Regions from separate parts of the Luteibacter sp. P4_D7_3 genome, predicted to be linked through region 1. Evidence: predicted binding sites of a transcription regulator. Region 1 holds the regulator's gene; each other region holds the start of a gene.
The links. Region 1 encodes FliA, which starts transcription of late flagellar genes. Its sites were predicted from a motif close to TAAAGTTTNNCNNNCNNNGGCCGATAA; they were not measured.

Region 1 (2,200 bases):
ACCACCGTGGCGGTCAATCTCGGCATGGCACTGGCGATGGGCGGACGCGATGTCGTCCTGCTCGACGCCGACCTCGCCATGGCCAACATCGACGTGCTGCTGGGTCTTCAGCCGACGCGCCACCTCGGGCACATGCTCGAGGGCGAGTGCCGCATCGAGGACCTGATCCTCCAGGCGCCGCATGGCCTGAAGGTGATTCCGGCCACGTCCGGGGCGCGCCGCATGGCCCAGCTGCCGAYCATCGAGCACGCTGCCGTGATCCGCGCGTTCGACGAATACCCGATCGCCCCCGAGTACCTGATCGTCGATACCGCCGCCGGCATCTCGGACAGCGTGTCCATGTTTGCCGCCGCTTCCGACGAGGTGGTGGTGGTGGTGTGCGACGAGCCGGCTTCACTCACCGACGCCTATGCCCTGATCAAGGTCATGAGCCGCGAGTTCGGCGTGAACCGCTTCCGCATCGTCGCCAACATGGTCCGCCACGCCCAGGAAGGCCGCCAGTTGTTCGAGAAGCTGTCCCGGGTGACCAACCGGTTCCTGGATGTTTCCTTGGATTTCATGGGGATGGTCCCGCACGACGAGTACCTGCGTCAGGCTATCCGCCGCCAGTCGGCCGTGGTCGACGTCTGGCCGAGCAGCCGATCTGCCGTCGGATTCAAGAATTTGGCCAGGTCGGTCGATACATGGGGTGAACCCGAACCCCGTGCTCAGGGTCGCATCGGCTTTTTTGCCGAGCGGTCTCATCTGGGAGGAGGGCTGCCACTGTGAGCGTTGCGACCGAATACCTTGAAGTCACGCGAATCCCGGCGGATCAACTGGTACGAACCCACGCGCCGCTGGTGCGCCGGATCGCCTATCACCTGATGGGTCGGCTGCCGCCAAGCGTGGATGCGAACGACCTCATGCAGGCCGGAATGATCGGACTGCTCGAGGCAGCAAGAAATTACTCGCCGACTCGCGCGGCCAGTTTCGAGACCTATGCGGGTATCCGCATACGTGGCGCGATGCTGGACGAACTGCGCAAGACGGACTGGACCCCGCGCTCCGTGCATCGAAAGTTGCGCGAAGTGGCTGAAGTAACGAGGCAGATCGAGAACGAAACGGGTGGGGATGCCGAAGACYCCGAGGTCATGAAGCGGCTTGGTATCGACGCCATGGAGTACAACCAGATTCTGGCCGACGCGGCGAGCGCGCGGTTGCTCAGCCTTACGGCGCCGGAAGGCGACGAAGGCGCGGCGATCGATGTCGCGGACCCCGACGCCGCGGGTCCGGAAGGGATCTTCGAGCAGGACGGCTTGCGCGATGCGCTGGCGCAGTCCATCGATGGCCTGCCCGAGCGCGAGAAGCTGGTGATGTCGCTGTACTACGATGAAGAGCTCAACCTGAAGGAAATCGGTGCGGTGCTGGGTGTGAGCGAATCGCGGGTGTGCCAGATCCATGGCCAGGCCCTGATCCGCCTCCGCGCACGCATGACGGGTTGGAAAGAAAAGCATTGACGGCATTACGGTGCCGTCGCCGGTAAGAACGCGCAGTCAGGCGGAGACGAGTTTTGGACAAGAACATGAAGATCCTCGTGGTGGACGATTTTTCCACCATGCGACGCATCGTCAGGAACCTCCTGGTCGAGCTGGGATTTACGAACACCCTCATCCAGGAGGCTGAAGACGGCAACGCGGCGCTCGTGATGCTGCGCGCCCAGCCCTTCGACCTGGTGGTGACCGACTGGAACATGCCCAACATGACGGGCATCGAGCTGCTTCGCGCTATCCGCGCGGATGCCGCGCTGAAGTCGATGCCGGTGCTGATGGTGACGGCCGAGAACAATCGCGACCAGATCATCGCCGCGGCGCAGAGTGGCGTGAACGGCTACGTGGTCAAGCCGTTCACGGCGGTCACGCTGAAGGAAAAGCTCGACAAGATCTTCGAACGACTCGCCGCGGCTGCGGGCTAAGGGAATGACAATGAACACCATGCTTACCGCCGGCCACGAGGTCGTTCCCGAGCTGCGCGAGTTGCTCGACGCCGATGACAGTGTTGCCTTCGAACAGGCGCTCGACCGCCTGCTGCGCAGCCGCGAACAACACCTGTTCCTGGCCCTGGGCCATCTCGCGCGCGATCTCCACGAGTCGGTCCGCCGCCTTGCCTCCGACATCTCCAGCGATGGCGTGCCGGGCAACATGAGCGATGCGCGCAAACACCT
Region 2 (2,200 bases), on a different contig from region 1:
ACTGGCGCGGCGCGGCGGCCTGGTCGAAGACGGACGCGTGCCGCTCGACGTCGCGCCCCTGTTCGAGACCATCGACGATCTCGCCGGCGGTGCGGAAACCCTGCAGGCCCTGCTCGACGACCCGGTCTATCGCGAGCACCTGAAGGCCCGAGGCGATCGCCAGTGGGTGATGCTCGGCTACTCGGACAGCGGTAAGGACGGGGGCACGCTGGCGTCGAAGTGGAGCCTGCAGCGCGCCCAGGTCGATCTGCTCGAGGTAGCGGAGAGGGCCGGCATCCGTGTGGCCTTCTTTCATGGTCGCGGCGYCTCGGCCAGCCGTGGCGGTTCACGCATCACGCCGGCCCTGATGGCCTCGCCGCGGGGTTCCGTCGGCGGCGTGCTGCGCGTCACCGAGCAGGGCGAGGTGATTCATCGCAAATACGGTATTCGCGCGCTGGCCGTGCGCAACCTCGAGCAGACGCTGGGCGCGGTGATGCGCGCCTCGCTGCGCCCGCGCGACGTGGAAGTACGCGAGCCGGGCTGGAAGGACACCATGGCGAAGCTCTCGGCGGAAAGCCGCAAGGCGTATCGCGCCTTCGTCGATACCGAAGGCTTCGTCGATTATTTCCGTGGCGCCACCCCCATCGACGTGATCGAGCGCATGACGCTCGGCTCGCGTCCCGCGCGCCGTCGCAGCATGAAGGGCGTCGAAGATCTGCGCGCCATTCCGTGGGTATTCTCCTGGACACAGTGCCGCGCCGTGCTCACCGGGTGGTACGGCCTGGGCAGTGCCCTGGATGTCGTGGCGAAGGAGTGCGGGGAAGAGCATCTCGTGAACATGGCACGCGAGTGGCCCTTCGTCTCGACCATGCTGGACGACGTGGAAATGGTGCTGGCCAAGGCAGACATCGACATTGCCGAAGCCTTCTCCCGACTTGCCGGCCCCCTGCACGAGCGCTTCTTTCCGATGATCCGCGCGGAGTTTGAAAGAACGGTGGCCTGGGTCCTCAAGCTCAAGGGTGCCGACGAATTGCTTGCAGGCGATCCGCGCCTGGCCACGTCGATCCGCCTGCGCAATCCCTACGTGGACCCCATGAGCCTTCTCCAGGTCGACCTGCTCAGGCGCTGGCGCGCCACGGGCGGCAAGGACGATGCCCTGCTCAATGCGCTGGTGGCCTGCGTCAATGGGGTGTCGCAGGGTCTGCAGAACACCGGCTGAGCGATTTGCCAGACAAGAACGATTTGCCAGACAAATCGGTGAGACGGCGGTTTTCGCCGTCTCACCAGCCCAGGAGAATGCGCCCCAAGGCCTAAAGTCCGCCGGAAGTCTGCCGACAACGCCGGTGTAAGGGTGTCCGCAAGGGATGCCCGATGACTTCGCAAAGGCTTCATATGAACAGGATCGGTAGTCGCGCCTTTGCGCGCAGCATGAGCGTGGGCGCCCGCCTGACGCTGCTCGTCGTCGGCATCGTGGCCCTGGGTGTCGCGGCACTCACGATCGTGGTGACCACCATGGTCTCGCGGGAGCTGGAGACGCGTGCACGTGACGACCTCGCGCGGGGCAACCGGGCCATCATCGCGACGGTAAACACCTTCAGCGGTGCGTTGCTCGCCGAATCGGATCGCTTCCTCGGCCTGTTCGAGAGCTATTACCCGGGCACGTTCTCGGTGGATGACAAGCACCGCGTGACGATGGGCGGGCATACCGTGCCTACCCTGTTGCATGACGGCAAGGTGCTCAACGGCGAGTTCGGCCAGGTGGACGAGTTCTCGTCGCGGGCGCATGTGGTCGCGACCCTGTTCGTCCGCGACGGGCCGGACTTCATTCGGGTCAGTACGTCCCTCAAGAAGGAAGACGGCTCACGCGCAGTCGGTACGTCGATCGACCACGCCCACCCGGCCTTCCCGCAGTTGCTGTCCAATAAATCGTACGGTGGCCCCGCGGTCCTGTTCGATCGCCCGTATATCACGCGTTACGAGCCGATCCACGACGCGTCCGGCAACGTGATCGGCGCCTGGTTCGTTGGTGTCGAGATCACCAGTGAGATGGCCAATCTTTCCCAGGAGATCGCCTCGATCCACATCGGCCAAAGCGGCTATTACTCGGTTATCGATGCCAGCGCCGGCAAGCGCTACGGCACGTTCATCGTGGATCCGATGATGAAGGATGCCGCCGCCCGGATCGACGGTGCGGCGCTGAAAGTGATGGATGTGGACGGTC
Region 3 (2,200 bases), on a different contig from region 1:
CATGTTGCCGATGGCGTCCATCGCCACGCGGTGGCCTTCGTCGGTCATGGAGCGCGTCTGCGCTACGGCGCTATGCGCGGCCTTGGCATGGCTGAGTCCGCCGGCCACCGCGCTGGCCATGTCGTTCATCGATGCCGAGGTGGAACGCAGGTGCCCTGACTGGGTGCGCGTACGGTCGTTCAACGCATCGTTACCACGCTCGATACCGCTGGCCGCCTGGGCCACGTGGTCGGCGCGATCGCGCACCTGCACCACGACGTTGCCGAGCTGGGTATCCATGGCCGCCAGCGACGACAGGAGACTACCGATCTCGTCGCCGCGTCCCACGTCGATGCGGGCGCCCAGCGTGCCGCGCGCAATGGCGGCTGCGACCCCGGATGCCTGGCGAAGCCGACGGCCCAGCGAACGGATGATCGCGAGGTCCACGACGCTGGCCAGGAGCAAGGCGATACCGAGCAGGATCGCCGAGGTGATGCCACCGCGACGGATGTCCTCATGCTGCGCCTGGGCCTCGGCCTTGCCGCCATCCAGCGCCAGCGCGAACAGATTGGAAAAGTCGCTCTTGAGCGGACCCACGGCGGACTGCACATCGTTCGACAGCTGCAGTTGTGCGAGATCGTACTGCTCCGCCTTGAGCAGCTCGATCACGTCATCCACGGCCTTGTCCGCCGCCTTTCGGTGCTCGGCAGCGAGTGYCACTCCCTTGCTCTGCACCTTGCCCAGACCGCTGGCTACCAGCGATTTCCATTGCTTGTCGATGTCGTGGCGATCGCTGCCGATGGCGGTGACCGCATCATCGACCGAGGACGGCAGGCGGGTGAGCGTCGCATGCACGAGGGCGTCGAGCAGATCGTTGTAATCGTTCTGGATGCGGCCGACGTCGGCCACGGGCGCAAGCGTCTCGTCGACGACGGATTGCAGCCGCTGGTCGGCGGTGCGCAACTGCACGCCACCGACGATCCATAGGGCGAGAAGGAGAAGGATGGTGCCAGCCATGCGCATCAACAAACGGGCGCGGAGCGTCAGCACAGGCAACGGGATTCGGGGAAATCGCATGGCGTACTCGGGGGACGGGGATGCCTCCCTGTCGGCCGCCTGTTCGCCAACTTTAGCGTTATTTTTTGCAGGTTATGCTTTTATTTCAGTGGCTTGAATATCTCGTTACACGCCAACAGGAAGCTGCGCTTCGTAGGTCACCATGTGTAACCCGGTGCCCGTGTTTTTAGCCACGCGCTTCGCCGACGCCGCGAGACTCGCCACGGTCTCCGGGTCGACCGGATAGGCATCGACGAAGCACGCCACGCCGACCGCCACCGTGGTGACCGGAAAGAACCGCTGATGCCCGTGGCGATCCTCGCTGTCGATGCCCCCGCGCACGCGATCGGCCTCATCGAAGAGGTTGCCACTCATCGCATTGAACCGCAGGCGCATGCCTTCGCAACGTGCGACCCAATCGTCACCCTGGAAGATGACGAGGAAATCGTCTCCACCGATGTGCCCGACGAAGTCGGCATCCTGGCGAAGGTCGCCCGTGAGTGTGCTGGCGAGGAGGCGGATCATCTCGTCGCCGCGAAAGTAACCGTACTGGTCGTTGAAGGGTTTGAAGTTGTCGAGGTCGAAGTACGCAGCGGCGAACGGACGGCCTGTCTGCAATAGACGCACGATATGTTCGGTGACCGGCAGGTTGCCCGGGAGAAAGGTCAGCGGATTGGCATAGCGTGCGGCTTCCACGCGAATTTCGGTGACACGGCGCACCAGCGCTTCGCCGGTGCCCAGCCCGAGATAGCGCCCGTGCGAGGTAATGATGAAGCCGTCGCTCAGGTATCGCTGGTCTTCACCGCGCAGGATATCGGCCATGCTTTGCAACGACATCTCTTCGTCGCAGAGCAGTGGCTCCGGATGCATGAAGCTTGTGCATGGCTTGCGCCCGAACAGCTCGCGCGCAAACGGCTGCGCCATGCGCTCGGTAAACGTGCGCCGGTTGACGATGCCGACGGGGAGTCCTTCCTCGACCACCGCGACGGCATGCAAACGCGGATGGGCCGCGAACAGATCCACCACGTCTTCGTTTGATTGCGTCGGCGAAACACACGGTGCATCGATCAGCATGTGGCCGGCTGTGAACGGCCGTGCCGACACCGGACCGCGCGGCCGCGGCGGGACCGGCACGTGGGTGACGGACAGCGCAGCGATAACGTTC
Region 4 (2,200 bases), on a different contig from region 1:
GGTCCAGTGCCATGTGCGCGACGCGTTCGTCCTGCGCGGCGATGAGCATGACGAACTCTTCGCCACCAAAACGGAACAGGACGTCGCTCTGGCGGAAGCTGTGGCGCATCTGCTGGGCGAGCATCAGGATGACCTCGTCGCCGTAGACGTGGCCGTAGGTGTCGTTGATGCGCTTGAAGTGATCGATGTCGAGGATGGCCAGCCAGATCTGCGAGACATCGTCTTCGAAGGGCAGGCGGCGCTCGTCGTCGCCCTTGGCCGAGGCGCGGGCACGCTGGCGCTGCAACTTGAGCAGGCGTTGCAGGCGTTGCTCGAAGCTGCGCCGGTTGTACAGGCCGGTGAGCTTGTCGCGCTCGCTCTCGTTGAGCAGCGCGATGTAGTTGCCGTAGATGCGGGCGTAGCCCTCGACCATGTTGCGCACGCTGTCCAGCGAATCTTCCGATTCCAGCATCAGCGCGCCGATGGCCGCGTGGTCACGCTGGATCGGGATCACCAGGCGGCAGGTGCCGTCGTCGGTGACATCGCTGATGGCTTCCAGCGTTTCCATAGCGCAGACGATCGTGTCGATCGGATCGCCGTCGCGCGTGGGATCCAGCGCTTCGACCACGAAGGCGCCTTCGGCATTGCGCGAGCAGACCACGATGGAATCCACCGGCAGCTGCAGGCTCTCGCCGCGCTTGCACAGGGTGACGCTGCTGACGGAAATCAGTTCGGCCAGCGACAGCACCAGGCTGTGGTCGAGGGCGTCGATATCGCGGTGGTGGGTGAACTCGGCCACGGAGGCGAGCAGGCGCGACTCCGGCGGCCCACCGGCAAGCGAATGCCAGGGCGACCTCATGAGCGCATGTCTCCTGCGACGTGACGTCCGCTATGTGAGCAACTGGCTGGCACCGACCCCTTCCTCCCCTGTTGGTGTCGCGACGATGATCCCCTACCGCGCAACCTCGAAGTTGTTAGCGGCACCGTCATCGCGAACTTTAGGGCAAATTCGGCAAGAATTCAGGAAAATGTAGGAAACTGAGAACGGGTTCCGCTTTTGTCGCTTCACGAATGTGACGGTTTGGGTTAGGGCGTCATTCCGGCATGGGCGGCCAATGCGCCAGCAGCGCCGGATCGACGCCGACCCGTCGGCAGGATCGCGAGGCGACGCCTTCGGTCAGCGCCACGCGGAACAAGGGCACCATGCCGCGGAGGGCGCCACGCGCCAGTCGCGCCTTGCGCAGGTCGCTATCCGTTCGCTGCAACAGTGTTGCCGCCCAGTCCGGCAGCAACGCGGCGCCGGCATGCAGGAACAGGTCGCGCGACAGACCGGCCATCGGTACGGGCAGGTCGAGGCGCCTGAGCACGTCAAGCACCACACGCGAGCGCTCCCCGAACACCAGCGTTGGCAGCACCTGCGCGATATACGCGTCCATGTCGGCGACTGAGCCCGGTACATCGCGGGCGCCGAGGGCTTCGGCCACTCGACGCGTCTCGTCCAGATAGGCATCGGCGACACGTGGCGTGACGGCCATAGGCCCGTAGGCGCGATAGCCGGCCAGAAAACTCGACATCTCGCTGACGTGGACCCAGGTGAGCAGGTCCGGATCGTCGGCCGCGTAGGGAGCCCCGGCCTCATCCACGCCGCGCACGTGACTGTGGATCATGCGCACGTGCCCGATGAGTGCCTGCGCTTCGCTCGTGGGGGCGTAAGTGGTCGCGCCGACGAAGGCGGTGGTCCGGCGCAGTCGGCCGACCAGATCCTCGCGGAAATTCGAGTGATCCCACACGCCAGCCAGCGCACGCGGGTGCAGCAGTTGCAGGTACAGCGCGCAGAGGCCACCGGCAAGCATGCCGCAGAAATCCGAGTGCATGCGCCAGGTAACGCTGGAGGGTCCGAACAGGCCGGCATCGCCCACGGGATGGTCGTAGTCGATGCCGCCCGAGGGCGGCCTGGGAAACGCCGTGAGCACCCAGCGCCGGATGGGCGCGGATGCGGGACGAAGCAGGCCCGCGAAGATCGTCATGGACTCAGTCCCCGGACCACCAGCCTCGCCATTTAAAGAACCACACCGGCAGGAGCGTGCTGAGGATGATCACGCCCAGCGCGATGGGATAGCCGTACGGCATGCTGAGTTCGGGCATGTCCTTGAAGTTCATGCCCCAGATGCCGGCCAGGATGATCGGCGGAATGGTCGCGACGGACGCGACGGTCAGCACC

Region 2: a site for FliA is predicted at 1,291-1,317, ahead of AC1DSN_RS03385 (methyl-accepting chemotaxis protein). Genes of this name have one in related genera too.
Region 3: a site for FliA is predicted at 1,085-1,111, ahead of AC1DSN_RS00460 (methyl-accepting chemotaxis protein). Genes of this name have one in related genera too.
Region 4: a site for FliA is predicted at 954-980, ahead of AC1DSN_RS06910 (GGDEF domain-containing protein). Genes of this name have one in related genera too.

The regions. Positions count from the first base shown of each region.
Region 1 covers NZ_JBFUIT010000022.1:14,667-16,866, reverse strand. Annotated here, with positions in the region: gene AC1DSN_RS04250 (MinD/ParA family protein) at 1-768, shown strand, start outside; gene AC1DSN_RS04245 (RNA polymerase sigma factor FliA) at 765-1,496, shown strand; gene cheY (chemotaxis response regulator CheY) at 1,550-1,951, shown strand; gene AC1DSN_RS04235 (protein phosphatase CheZ) at 1,962-2,200, shown strand, end outside.
Region 2 covers NZ_JBFUIT010000016.1:28,007-30,206, reverse strand. Annotated here, with positions in the region: gene ppc (phosphoenolpyruvate carboxylase) at 1-1,198, shown strand, start outside; gene AC1DSN_RS03385 (methyl-accepting chemotaxis protein) at 1,372-2,200, shown strand, end outside.
Region 3 covers NZ_JBFUIT010000002.1:16,302-18,501, forward strand. Annotated here, with positions in the region: gene AC1DSN_RS00460 (methyl-accepting chemotaxis protein) at 1-1,056, opposite strand, end outside; gene AC1DSN_RS00465 (GGDEF domain-containing protein) at 1,162-2,200, opposite strand, start outside.
Region 4 covers NZ_JBFUIT010000045.1:471-2,670, reverse strand. Annotated here, with positions in the region: gene AC1DSN_RS06910 (GGDEF domain-containing protein) at 1-838, opposite strand, end outside; gene AC1DSN_RS06905 (oxygenase MpaB family protein) at 1,074-2,006, opposite strand; partial or broken gene AC1DSN_RS06900 (CorA family divalent cation transporter) at 2,011-2,200, opposite strand, start outside.